3 regions of the Pantoea sp. nfd-35 genome follow, and region 1 is predicted to be linked to each of the others. Evidence: predicted binding sites of a transcription regulator. Region 1 holds the regulator's gene; each other region holds the start of a gene.
What was found. Region 1 encodes LexA, which represses DNA repair genes until DNA is damaged. Its sites were predicted from a motif close to TNCTGTATGTACATACAGNA; they were not measured.
Positions count from the first base shown of each region.

Region 2: a site for LexA is predicted at 2,215-2,234, ahead of P9J57_RS11805 (metal-dependent hydrolase). Genes of this name have one in related genera too.
Region 3: a site for LexA is predicted at 2,281-2,300, ahead of dinB (DNA polymerase IV). Genes of this name have one in related genera too.

Region 1 covers NZ_CP122403.1:4,196,337-4,200,880, reverse strand. The annotation lists gene plsB (glycerol-3-phosphate 1-O-acyltransferase PlsB) at 1-1,827, opposite strand, end outside; gene P9J57_RS19435 (diacylglycerol kinase) at 1,956-2,324, shown strand; gene lexA (transcriptional repressor LexA) at 2,431-3,045, shown strand; gene dinF (MATE family efflux transporter DinF) at 3,156-4,478, shown strand.
Region 2 covers NZ_CP122403.1:2,531,714-2,536,257, reverse strand. The annotation lists gene P9J57_RS11810 (L-cystine transporter) at 63-1,454, opposite strand; gene P9J57_RS11805 (metal-dependent hydrolase) at 1,605-2,195, opposite strand; gene hxpB (hexitol phosphatase HxpB) at 2,325-2,993, opposite strand; gene P9J57_RS11795 (YniB family protein) at 3,151-3,687, shown strand; gene P9J57_RS11790 (fructosamine kinase family protein) at 3,692-4,544, opposite strand, start outside.
Region 3 covers NZ_CP122403.1:3,462,359-3,466,902, reverse strand. The annotation lists gene lpcA (D-sedoheptulose 7-phosphate isomerase) at 1-532, shown strand, start outside; gene P9J57_RS16170 (class II glutamine amidotransferase) at 587-1,360, shown strand; gene dpaA (peptidoglycan meso-diaminopimelic acid protein amidase) at 1,325-2,065, opposite strand; gene dinB (DNA polymerase IV) at 2,312-3,367, shown strand.

The sequences.
Region 1 (4,544 bases):
GGTCATCAGCACGGCCTGCTCGCGCGGCAGAATAATGATGTCACCAATACTGTCTTTCTCACTCTCGAACTTGTTCATGCTAAGGGCATGGTCCAGCAAGGCTTCGGCGGACATGTCTGGCAATGTTGCATCCGGTGAGTAGGGCACATTGCGCAGCAACTGGGTGTAGCACTCCAGTTGCTCAATCAGCTGCTCGCGAGTTAGTGAGCGCTGACGTGAAGCAAGCAGGGCGGTCACGCACAGGTTCATGGCATTCGCCGCGCCGGCTTCATTGATTCGCACCATGATGGTGGCCGCGATATCATTCGCCGTTGGGGTTAACCAACCCGGGCGCTGGGCTTCAATGGGATCGATAGAATCCCGCCATTCAGGAACGCGCTTGTTCAGATAATTTATCAGCGGCAGCGGCTCACCAAAATTCACGTATCCCTGGCCGAGGTTACGCAGCTTGCGCAAGCCGCGCACCATCTGCATAAAGCCTTCTTTCTCTTTAACGGCACCGCGCAGTTCTTTCGCGTAGGTTCCCACTTCCATGACGTGTTCATAGCCGATGTAAATAGGCACTAACGTGATAGGGCGCGTACCGCCGCGCAGCATGGCCTGCAGCGTCATGGATAACGTCCCGGTTTTAGGATCCAGCAGTCGGCCAGTACGTGAACGGCCGCCTTCAACGAAGTACTCGACGGAATAGCCGCGGGTAAAAAGCTCGCCCAGATATTCGCGGAAAACGGTGGAGTAGAGCTTGTTGCCCTTAAAGGTACGGCGAATAAAGAAGGCACCCAGACGGCGGAAAATCGGCCCGGCAGGCCAGAAATTTAGGTTAATACCGGCGGCGATGTGCGGCGGTACCAGCCCCTGGTGATACAGCACGTAAGACAGCAGCAGGTAATCCATGTGGCTGCGGTGGCAGGGCACATAAACGATCTCGTGTCCGTCCTGCGCCAACTGACGCACGCGCTCACCGCCGTTCACATTGATACCCTGATAGAGGCGGCTCCAGAGCCAGCCCATTACCCGGTCCGTCACGCGAATGGCTTCATAGGAGAAGTTGGCGGCAATCTCTTCCATCATCTCGATGGCGTTCTGCTGCGCCTTCTCATGGGAAATCTTTTTACTGCGGGCTTCGTCTTCTACCGCTTTTTCAATCGCCTTCGATTGCAGCAGGCGGTTGAACAAATCCTGGCGCGCGGGAAGGCGCGGGCCAACAGCCGCCAGACGCTGACGGGCAAAGTGGATACGGGCAACCCGGGCCAGTTTCTGGGCGATGGATTTATCCGTGCCGTGCTCAGTCGCCATACGACGCAGAGAGACGGTCGGTGAGAAGCGCACAAAACTGTCACGTCCATGCCAGAGCACGGCAAAGAATTTTTGTACGCCGTTAAGCAAGCGCAAATGCGGTGGATTGTCTTCACCCTGCACTTCCCGGCCAGGTGCACGACCAAACATAACTGAAACCGGTAACATCTGAATATCAAGCTCAGGATTACTGCGGTGCAGATCAAGATATTCGTGGAAGATTTTTACCGACTCGACGCTGGGCACGAAATAGGGGAACACGCGCGGACCGTCGTGAATAAAGACATGGCGCGGCAACAGGGCCCCGTCAATCTCCAGTGGTGAGAGCGGATCGGGCAGATCGTGCCGGATGCACTGCGCACGCAAAGTGAGGAGATCGGCCTTTGAATCATAAGGCAGGACATACATAATAGGCCGGGTAGGATCCAGCCCATGTTCGGATACGGGATCGGCCGGAATGGCCTTACTCTTTACCAGAAACGAAAGGGGTAAATTCAGTAATTTATAAAAAAGTATACGCCAACCTGACATAGACAATATGAAGCCTCTTGTTAGCAAAGCGGCGCAAGCTTATCAGAAAGCGCAGCAAAAATCTGTGACAGCGACAATTGTGCGCTGCCCAATATTGACGTCAATCCTTTGAAAAGAGTTCCTTTATTATGACAAATAATGCCACCGGCCTTAACCGTATTGTGAAAGCGGCCGGCTATTCATGGCAAGGTCTGCGTGCTGCCTGGCAGCACGAAGCCGCTTTTCGTCAGGAAGCGGTTGCCGCAGTGGTGGCGATTATCCTGGCCTGCTGGCTGGATGTCGATACTGTTTCGCGCATCCTGATGATTGGTTCTGTCGTGCTGGTGATTATTGTCGAAGTCCTGAACAGCGCGATAGAAGCCGTGGTAGACCGCACAGGCCAGGAGCGTCATCCGCTTGCCGGGCGGGCAAAAGACATGGGATCCGCTGCCGTTTTTATCGCAATATTACTGGCCCTTTTTGTCTGGGGAACGCTGCTTTGGTCGCATTTGCGATAAGCGTTCCATCTCGGCTCAAATAACTGATTTTGACCTGAGTTTTGGTTTCCATTTCACCAATACCTGTATATACTCACAGCGACTGTATAAACAACCAGGGGGCGGGATGAAAGCATTAACCAGCAGGCAGCAACAGGTCTACGACTTGATTCGCGACCACATTAATCAAACAGGCATGCCGCCAACGCGTGCAGAAATTGCTGCACAACTCGGTTTTCGTTCGCCCAATGCGGCCGAAGAACACCTGAAAGCACTGGCGCGTAAAGGCGTGATTGAAATTGTCTCTGGTGCGTCCCGCGGTATCCGTTTGTTAATGGAAGAAGAGCCATCAGACGGCCTGCCGCTGATCGGTCGTGTTGCCGCCGGTGAGCCATTACTGGCTCAGGAACACATTGAAACGCATTACAAAGTGGATCCCGACATGTTCAAGCCTTCAGCCGATTTCCTGCTGCGCGTAAGCGGTATGTCAATGAAAGACATCGGCATCATGGATGGCGATCTGCTGGCCGTACACAAAACGCAGGACGTGCGCAATGGTCAGGTTGTGGTGGCGCGCATCGATGACGAAGTCACGGTAAAACGCTGGAAAAAGCAGGGTTCTGTGGTGCATCTCTTACCTGAAAACAATGATTTCGAGCCTATCGTTGTTGACACCCGTGCCCAGTCACTGACCGTTGAAGGTCTGGCCGTGGGCATTGTGCGTAACGGTGAGTGGCTGTAAAACCGGTTAAGATTGTCGGCTTTCGTCAATCTTACTATTCCCCTGCTTGTCCTTACTTTTCCGCTGTGGGTTGACCTGAAACCCCGGCGGTTCATCGCACGGATTTACGAATGCGCTTTCTGACGGCTACCGATAAAAAACTGTGGCGGTTAGCGCTGCCCATGATCCTGTCAAATATTACGGTTCCTTTGCTCGGCCTGGTCGATACGGCCGTTATTGGTCATCTCGACAGTCCGATCTATCTGGGCGGCGTCGCCGTCGGCACGACCGTCACCAGCTTTGTCTTCATGTTGCTGCTTTTTCTACGCATGAGCACTACGGGCTTAACGGCACAGGCATTCGGTGCGGGCGATAAGACCGCGCTGGCGCGTGCGCTGACACAGCCACTGATCATCGCCCTGGTGGTCGGCATCCTGTTTATCTTCCTCCGCTATCCCGTCACCGCATTGGCGACCCGCTTTGTCGGTGGGGATCCGTCGGTGCTGGAACAGGCTGCCCTGTTTATTCATATTCGCTGGCTCAGCGCGCCCGCAACGCTGGCTAACCTGGTAATCCTGGGCTGGCTGCTGGGCGTTCAGTATGCCCGGGCACCCGTCATCCTGCTGGTGGTGGGGAATGTCATCAATATCCTGTTAGATCTTTGGTTGGTTCTGGGCCTGCACTGGGGCGTGGCCGGTGCCGCCACCGCCACCGCGCTGGCAGAATACGCGACGTTGCTGGTCGGTATGGCGATGGTGTGGCGCGTATTAAAGCTCCGTGGTATCAGGTTTGATATGCTCACCCGCAGCTGGCGTGGCGATATTCACCGCCTTCTTCGCCTTAACCGCGATATCTTACTGCGCTCATTGCTCTTGCAGCTCTGCTTTGCCTCGCTGACCGTACTGGGTGCCCGTATTGGCCCGGATGTGGTAGCGGTAAATGCTATCCTTCTGATGTTTATTACTTTTACCGCTTATGCCCTGGACGGCTTTGCCTATGCCGTCGAGGCCTTTGCTGGCGAAGCACACGGGGCAAAAGACGGTAGCCGACTGCAGCAGGTATGGTTGTCTGCCTGTCGCCAAGCCCTGTTAGTGGCGCTGTTTTTCTCGCTGGCCTATGCTTTTTTTGGCTATCAGATCGTGACTTTGCTGACTTCTATTCGTGCACTGCAAGAGGCGGCCGATAGTTTTCTGATTTGGCAGATGGTGTTACCGCTGATCGGCGTCTGGTGCTATCTACTGGATGGCATGTTTATTGGCGCAACGCGGGGCAGAGAAATGCGTAACAGCATGGCAGTGGCTGCGCTGGGTTACTTCCTGACGCTCACGACACTGCCTTGGCTGGGCAACCATGGTTTGTGGCTGGCTATCGCCGTTTTCCTGGCCCTGCGTGGCTTATCCTTGTGGCTGGTCTGGCGGAAGCACTGGCGTAATGGCACCTGGTTCAATGCCTGAACGCTCAGGCGGAATTATGACGCAGGATACATAATATTTTCATTTTTTCCGGCAATCCTGAGATTA
Region 2 (4,544 bases), 1.7 Mb from region 1:
AAGGAGAAGATAAGACAAAAACAGAGAGAAAGACCTGGCGGTGGACGCCAGGTCTGGCGTGATTAGCTGTGCTCTAATTCACTGTGTTCGCTGCGCTCTAAAACGCGTTTATCGGTCAGGCCCAGCCAGCGACTGGTAAGCGATCCTGCGGTCATTGAGCCATTGACGTTTAACGCGGTTCGTCCCATGTCAATCAGAGGCTCAATGGAAATCAGCAGCGCGACCAGCGTGACCGGCAGCCCCATCGCAGGCAGGACGATCAACGCGGCAAAGGTCGCTCCGCCGCCGACACCGGCTACGCCTGCTGAACTCAATGTCACAATGCCGACCAGCGTGGCAATCCACAGCGGATCAAAAGGATTGATGCCGACCGTCGGGGCGACCATCACTGCCAGCATCGTCGGATAAAGACCGGCACAGCCGTTCTGTCCAATGGTGGCACCAAATGAGGCCGAGAAGCTGGCAATCGATTCAGGTACGCCAAGGCGGCGGGTTTGCGCCTCCACGTTCAGTGGAATGCTGGCGGCGCTGGAGCGGCTGGTAAAGGCAAAGGTCAATACCGGCCACACTTTGCGGAAGAAGCGCATAGGATTGATGCCGTTGACCGACAGGAGCAGCGCATGAACCACAAACATAAGGGTCAGGCCCAAATAGGATGCCACAACAAAGCTGCCCAGCTTGATGATGTCCTGCACGTTGGAGCCGGCAACGACTTTGGTCATCAGCGCCAGCACACCATAAGGTGTCAGCTTCATAATCAGGCGAACCAGCTTCATCACCCACGACTGCAGCGTATCAATGGCGGTCAGTACCCGCTGGCCTTTTACCTCATCATCCTTGTGCAACTGCAGGGCAGCCACACCCAGGAACGCGGCGAAGATGACCACGCTGATGATGGACGTCGGGCTGGCACCGGTTAAGTCGGCAAACGGGTTTTTAGGAATGAATGACAGGATTAACTGAGGCACTGTCAAATCAGCGACTTTACCAACGTAGTTGCTCTGAATCGCGCTCAGGCGAGCCGTTTCCTGGGCGCCCTGTACCAGACCGGTCGCGTTAAGGTGAAACAGGCCGGTGACAAAAACGCCGATCAGGGCAGAAATTGCCGTTGTAAACAGCAGTACGCCGATGGTCAGAAAACTGATTTTTCCCAGTGAGGAGGCATTGTGCAGGCGGGCCACGGCGCTGAGAATCGACACGAACACCAGCGGCATCACAATCATCTGTAACAGCTGAACATAACCGTTACCCACGATGTTAAACCAGCCGATAGAGGCTTTAACGATATCGCTGTTGCCGCCATAAATCAGCTGAAGCGCGAGGCCAAACACTACACCCAGCACCAGGCCAGTCAGAACCTTTTTCGACAGGCTCCAGTTTGCCCGGCCAAGGCGCGACAGCAAAAGCAGTAGCAGCACAAATGCCACGACGTTAAGCGTAAGAGGAATATCCATAGCAACTCCGATGTAATGCAGCATTCCCTGGTCAGGAGAGCAGCAGAGGTTTGATCGTAAAGATACGTATCCAGAAATGGTAACAGTTAGAAATCGCGCGATCTTATATCCAAATGGAATAGCTTATAACCTTACCCTTTTCCCGGGCAATTAACGCTCAGATTGCGCAGAAATGAGACGGCTAACGCCATTTTGTAAGGTGTCGAATACCTGGGCGGGCCAGCCATTTTCGCCAAATGAAGGCATCCCTACCGGGAACCACAGAGCGTAACCGATCAGGCATAAACAGAGCGCTCGCTCCAGTTGATTGCCTTTCTGGCTATTCAGTACCGGCAGGCGAAAACGCCAGCGGCAGGGCCAGAGTAGTGGAACGCCAGCGGGAGTGAGCATATCCGCCACAATATGGCTCAGATAACCGAGCGTCATGCCCTGCAATACATCGGCCGGGAGGGGCCAGCTTTTCGGGACGTTAATCTGAAACAGCCACAGGCTGGCCGCCACCGCAAGCAGGCTGTGGGTAAATCCCCGGTGACCAAAGGCCCGCGCAATAGGGTGGGACAGCCAGCGAAGCCGCTGTCCTAACAGAGATTTGGGATGATCGATATCGGGAAGCAGGCAGGTCAGTAACGTGGCCGGGATCAAATGCCACCAGTCTGCGTGCGCCATCACCGGCGTGAGTTCGGCCCGTTTGGCAAAAATAGCGCTGGCAACCGCAAAAAAGATATGGCCCTCGGCCGTCATGATAAAACCTGGCTGCAAAAACTGTCGATGCATCCAGTATAGGGATTTATCCAGTAAATGAGAACCTGTGACGCTGTAACGAAGCGTTAATTTTTTAAGCCTGTGCAACAGGTTACAACACAGGCACGATTACCCCAGTAAGTGGGCGGGCATCAGCTGTGTCAGATTGCCGAGTTTAACATCGGCCAGTGCCCAACGAGCATCTTCCTGATGGACGGCAGCCGGCACGACGATGGCGCGCATCCGTGCCGCTTTGCTCGCCACCATTCCGTTAACGGAGTCTTCCAGCGCGACGCAGTTTAACGGATCGATGCCCAGCGCCTCCGCCGCATTAACGTACACCTGAGGGTGCGGCTTGCTGTAAGGCAGGTTCTCCGCCGAAGACAGCACGTCAAACCAGGGCCGCAGGTTGAACATCTCCAGCACGGCTTCCAGCATAAACAGCGGCGAGGCCGAGACCAGGCCGGTTTTCAGCCCCTGCTGCTTACATAACCTCAGGGCCGATTCAACACCGGGCAGCAGAGGGCGTTCTGTCGCAATCAGTTCCATCACGCGGGTAATAATGCGCTGGGTAATCTCCTGCTGCGACGGACCGGTCCAGGGCAGCGTTTCATACCACATGCGCACGGTTTGATCGATGCGAAGCCCGAGCGTATCGGGCAGCGTATGACGGCGCGTTAAATCAACGTCCAGGGTGGAAAAGATATCCATTTCGGCCCGATCCCAGAGCGGTTCCGAATCAATCAGTAATCCATCCATATCAAATAAAGCAGCGTAAACCGGGCGGTGGTAAGACATAAGGCGCTCCCCTGTAAATAATCCCGCTACCTTACCACGAACGCAGGCGGGGGGTTAACGAGAGCCTTGCCGGGCGCAGCCTGCTCTTTTTTTTGGGAAAATTCCCTAAGGGCAGGTTAGACTGAAGGCTAACAGGATTTTGGGTTCAGGAGATATCATGACCTATCAACAGGCTGGCCGTATTGCCATCCTTAAACGCGTTGTCGGCTGGATAGTTTTTTTACTGGCGTTGCTCTCCACGATCATCTCACTGCTGAGTTTTCTCTTTAAACACAGTGAAAAGAAACCCGGCATTGATGCCGTGATGCTCGATTTTATTCATGTCATGGTCGATATGATTCGTTTTAACACGCCGTTTTTGAACGTTTTCTGGCACAACTCGCCCGTGCCGGAGTTTAACGGCCAGATGAACCTGGGGTTCTGGCTAATCTATATTCTGATCTTCATCGGGCTGGCCCTGGAAGCGTCAGGTGCGCGTATGGGGAGGCAGGTTCGCCATGTCCGCGAAGGCATTGAAGACCAGATGATCCTCGAACAGGCGAAAGGCAGCGAAGGGCGCACGCGTCAGCAGGTGGAAGAGAAGGTGCGCATTCCTCGTCACACCATTTTTCTGCAGATTTTCCCGCTCTATATTTTGCCCATCGTGATTGTTATCGCCGGATATTTTCTGCTTTCGTTACTCGGTTTTCTCTAACCGGTCAGGCCGGTTTAGCCTGGCCGGCCGCCAGCGCGTCGTCGTCCAGTAACTGACCTACGGCAAACTGCGCGGCCCCCAGCCAGTTGCCGCCGAACACGTTGGCCCGGTTTAGCAGATAATAAAGCTGATAAACCGGCTGGCGCTGTGAGAAGCCATCCGGCAGTGGCCAAACCTGATTATAGCCGTCGAAGATTTCTCTGGGCAGATCGTTAAACCAGCTCAGCATCGCCAGATCACATTCTCTGTCGCCCCAGTAACAGGCCGGATCAAAAATCCATGGCCCGTTCTGGCTGGCTGCGCAGTTGGCGGGCCACAGATCGCCATGCAGCAGGGAAGGTTGCGGGTGATGGGAGGCCAGGGTGCGCTGCACACAGTCGACAATCAGCTCGGCATTGCCGTAGAGAATGCCTTTCTCGGCGGCAATTTGCAGCTGCCAGCCGATACGCTGCTCTGCAAAAAAGACTGACCAGCGCCGTAGCCAACTGTTTGGCTGAGGTGTGGTGGTCAGGTTGTTATCGAAATCAAGACCAAACTGCGGTTGTTCGCTCCACTGATGCAGATGTGCCAATTGCTGGCCCAGCTGCAGTGCGCTGTGCGCATCGAGAGGCTGAGGCTTGATGTATTCCAGCAGCAGAAAGCTGTAGTCGCGATCGCTGCCCACCCCGTAGACCTCAGGGACCCGGACGGTCTGCGTACGGCGCAGCAGGGCGAGTTGATCGGCTTCCCAACTGAACAGCGAAACCTTATCGCGGCTGTTGCATTTGACAAAGACATCCTGCTCACCATAGCGAATCAGCCAGGCGGGATGCACATCGCCACCGGGGAGCTCGTGGCGTTGGGTAATATCGGCGTCA
Region 3 (4,544 bases), 730 kb from region 1:
GTTGAATCACTTTCTGAGTGACGACGCGAACATTCACACCATCCAACGGGCGGCGGTGATGTTGGCTGACAGCTTCAAAGCGGGCGGCAAAGTGCTTTCCTGCGGCAACGGTGGTTCTCACTGTGATGCGATGCACTTTGCTGAAGAACTCACGGGCCGCTACCGTGAAAATCGTCCTGGATATCCGGCTATTGCCATTTCAGACGTCAGCCACCTTTCCTGCGTGAGCAATGACTTCGGCTATGACCACGTCTTTTCCCGTTACGTTGAAGCGGTAGGGCGTTCAGGCGACGTGCTGCTCGGGATCTCGACGTCAGGAAACTCGGCCAACATCATCAAGGCCGTTGAGGCTGCGCGTGCGCAGGGGATGAAAGTGATCACTCTGACGGGTAAAGATGGCGGTAAGATGGCTGGCAGCGCGGACATTGAAATCCGTGTGCCGCATTTTGGCTATGCCGATCGCATTCAGGAGATCCATATTAAAGTGATTCATATCCTGATGCTGCTGATTGAAAAAGAGATGGTCAGGTAACAGCACGACTGGCCTCCTGAGCGGCAGGAGGCGTTTTGACATAAGGCGGTTGCTATGTGCGAATTGCTCGGGATGAGCGCCAATGTTCCCACCGACATTTGTTTCAGTTTTACCGGATTAGTGCAGCGCGGCGGCGGAACAGGGCCGCATAAAGACGGCTGGGGTATTACGTTTTACGAAGATAAAGGTTGCCGCACCTTTAAAGATCCCTTGCCGAGTTTTAATTCCCCCATTGCGCGTCTGGTGCAGGAATACCCGATCAAGTCCCATTCCGTCGTGGCGCATATTCGCCAGGCGAATCGTGGGCCGGTCTCTCTGGAAAACACCCATCCGTTTACGCGGGAACTGTGGGGACGAAACTGGACCTATGCGCATAACGGGCAGCTTAAAGGCTACAGGCAACTGGAGACCGGAACCTTTCGTCCGGTTGGTGAAACCGACAGTGAAAAGGCATTCTGCTGGATCCTGCACAAGCTGGCCACGCGCTATCCGCGTACGCCAGGTAACTGGCCTGCGGTCTTTCGCTATATCGGCGAACTGGCGGGTGAACTGCGGCAGAAGGGCGTGTTTAACATGCTGCTGTCGGATGGTCGCTACTTAATGGCGTTCTGCTCCACCAATCTGTTCTGGATTACCCGCCGAGCCCCTTTTGGCCGGGCGCAGCTACTTGATCAGGATGTGGAAATTGATTTCCAGAAACATACCGGCGCGAACGATGTGGTCACTGTCATTGCGACACAGCCGTTAACGGGGAATGAAACCTGGCACCGGATAGTGCCAGGCGAATGGGCTTTATTTTACCTTGGAGAGCGCCAGGAACGACTGTGAGGCCGCTTCGGGTTGTGTGATGACCGGGCTGCTGTTCATCACATATCTGCCGCTGGCAACATTCACCGTTGGCGGCTGATGATATTGCGCAAAATAGGCATAGCCGGGCTGAAGCTGCTTCCAGAAATCCGCATAGGTGGAATAGCGATGACGCTGCATATTGCTCTCCGTCATGCGAAACGGATAAATGGCAATATTCACTTCCTGCTGGCCATTGCGTAATGCGGCATTCACATAAGTGAAAATCTGATCCATGTAAGCATTGGTCATGGCATAGCAGCCGATAGACTTGCAGTCGCCATGAATCATCAGGTAGTTACCGCTGTAGCCCTGATCGCGGTCATATTGGTTGGGAAAGCCAATATTAATCGCGCGGTAAAAACGGCTGTCTGGCTTCAGCTGATTCATTTTTACGCTGTAAAAACCTTCCGGGCTTTTAAAATCGCCTTCACGACGTTTAGGGCCAAGGCCGCCAGAAAAGTTGCAGATGCGGTAGGTATCCAGCAAACGGTACTCATTACCAATTTTGCCGTATAGCTCAAGCGTACGCTCTTCCTTAAAGATCTGAATATAAACCGGTGTACCAATTAGCTGTTTCTTTAATTCTTTACTGACCGGGGCCAGTTGCTGAACCGGCTCAGGAGTCATTGCCATGCTGAGGGCTGGCAGTAAAATCATCGCAAACAGAAGTGCGATTTTGCCCATGCTGTGTATACCTTGAAGTGAAGAAGAACAATGGCGCGGTAAGTGCGCCTCTGTTTGCATTATCGGAACTTTCCGCTACCGCAGCGCAACATTAAACATTGTGTGTTTTTTTAGCAATACAGCGCAGAGCAAAATGTCCATTTCTTTGATGGAATAGCGCTGAAAATTTGTAAAGTTTGTTAGCAACTGCAAGAAATATTGCACAAGTCTCTTCTGACTGTATACTTATCCAGTGCTGGAGGGGCGATGCGTAAGATCATTCATGTCGATATGGACTGCTTTTTTGCAGCAGTGGAAATGCGTGATGACCCTTCATTACGTGATATTCCCATGGCCATTGGCGGCAGCCGCGATCGCCGCGGCGTGATCAGTACCGCTAACTATCCGGCACGTAAATATGGCGTGCGCAGTGCGATGCCGACCGGTATGGCATTAAAGCTTTGCCCCCATCTGCGTTTATTGCCCGGGCGCTATGAAGTCTATAAAGAAGCCTCCAGCCAGATTCGCGCCATCTTTTCCCGTTTTACCTCCCTTATTGAGCCGCTGTCGCTGGATGAAGCCTATCTGGACGTTACCGACAGTACGCACTGCCAGGGCTCTGCCACGTTGATCGCCCAGGAGATCCGCGCCACTATTTTTCGCGAAACGCAGCTCACCGCCTCGGCGGGCATCGCACCGATCAAGTTCCTTGCCAAGATCGCCTCTGATTTAAATAAGCCGGATGGTCAGTACGTCATCACGCCTGCGCAGATGTCTGACTTTTTGCTGGCGTTACCCTTGGCAAAAATCCCCGGCGTGGGGAAAGTCTCGGCAAAAAAGTTGGAAGAGATGGGCCTGCACACCTGCGCCGACGTGCAAAATGCCGATTTGGCACTGCTGCTAAAACGTTTTGGTAAGTTTGGCCGGATATTATGGGAGCGCAGCCACGGTATTGATGAACGCGGTGTGGTGGTGGAACGCGAACGGAAATCATTAGGCGTTGAGCGTACGCTGGCTGACGATATCGACAGCTGGGAGCGCTGCCTGGAAATCATTGATTACCTCTATGCCGAGCTTGATCGGCGCCTGACGCAGATTCGCCCCGATAAGCATATTGCGCGCCAGGGCGTGAAGCTGAAGTTCAGTGATTTCCAGCAGACGACTCAGGAGCATGTCTGGCCGGTGCTAAATAAAGAAGACATGATTGCCGTGGCGCGTAAAACCTGGGATGAGCGCCGGGCGGGTCGCGGTGTGCGGCTGGTGGGATTGCATGTGACGCTGGTGGATCCGCAGCTGGAGCGGCAGCTGTTGCTGGGCATATAGGGGGAGTTCCGCCGTTGGCGGGGATGGGGTTTGCTCTGAGTATGTTCCGCCCGCCAGGCGGCAGGGAGTTTCAGCCTGCCCGTGCAGGCGGTCGGGTTAAGGGGCTCGCGCCAGCCCCTTAACAATCCCGGCGTCCGGCAGCCGCCGCTGTTCCTTCGTCGTTTGCTGCGGCCTGACGGACCGTCCGGATGCGCCCTCCCTGGCGCAGCCGTCCTCGTCGCGGCTTCCCTGCCGCGCCGTCCTGGCCTTCGCTCTCTCCTCAGCGCGGCGGATGCCTCCGGAAAACCCCCGCCTGTGGGATTTTGTTCTTTTTTTGGTGCGGCTTTGCCTGGAGGGTTTTTCTTTAATGAGTTTGCCCTTAAGGCTGGCGCATACTTTGCCTGCCTGCGGGTATTTACGGTTTTGCTCCGTGCAGATTCCGCCCGCCAGGCGGTGGGGAGTTTCAGCCTGTCCAGGCAGGCGGTCGGGTTAAGGGGCTTGCGCCAGCCCCTTAACAATCCCGGCGTCCGGCAGCCGCCGCTGTTCCTTCGTCATTCACTGCGGCCTGACGGACCGTCCGGATGCGCCATCCCTGGCGCAGCCGTCCTCGTCGCGGCTTCCGTGCCGCGCCGTCCTGGCCTTCGTTCTCTCCTCAGCGCGGCGGATGCCTCAGGAAAACCCCCGCCTGTGGGATTTTGTTCTTTGTTTGGTGTGGTTTTGCCTGGGGCCTGCCAGGTGGTAAATCCACGGTTTTGCTCCGAGAATATTCCGCCCGCCAGGCGTCGGGGAGTTTCAGCCTGTCTGTGCAGGCGGCCGGGTTAAGGGGCTTGCGCCAGCCCCTTAACAATCCCGGCGTCCGGCAGCCGCCGCTGTTCCTTCGTCATTCACTGCGGCCTGACGGACCGTCCGGATGCGCCGTCCCTGGCGCAGCCGTCCTCGTCGCGCCTTCCGTGCCGCGCCGTCCTGGCCTTCGTTCTCTCCTCAGCGCGGCGGATGCCTCGAGCAAACCCTCGCCTGTGAGGGCGTGTATTTTTCCCAAAGGCCTGCTTTGCCTGTTATTAACATGCGCAATCAGAACTGAAGACAGGAAGGCCTGACGAAAATGAAAAAATGAACAGCAATAAGCTGTGATGCTTTTCTGGCATCTGAAGCGACGCGGAAAGTAGTTTTGGCACAGGTATCAAAGCGGTGGAGTGGG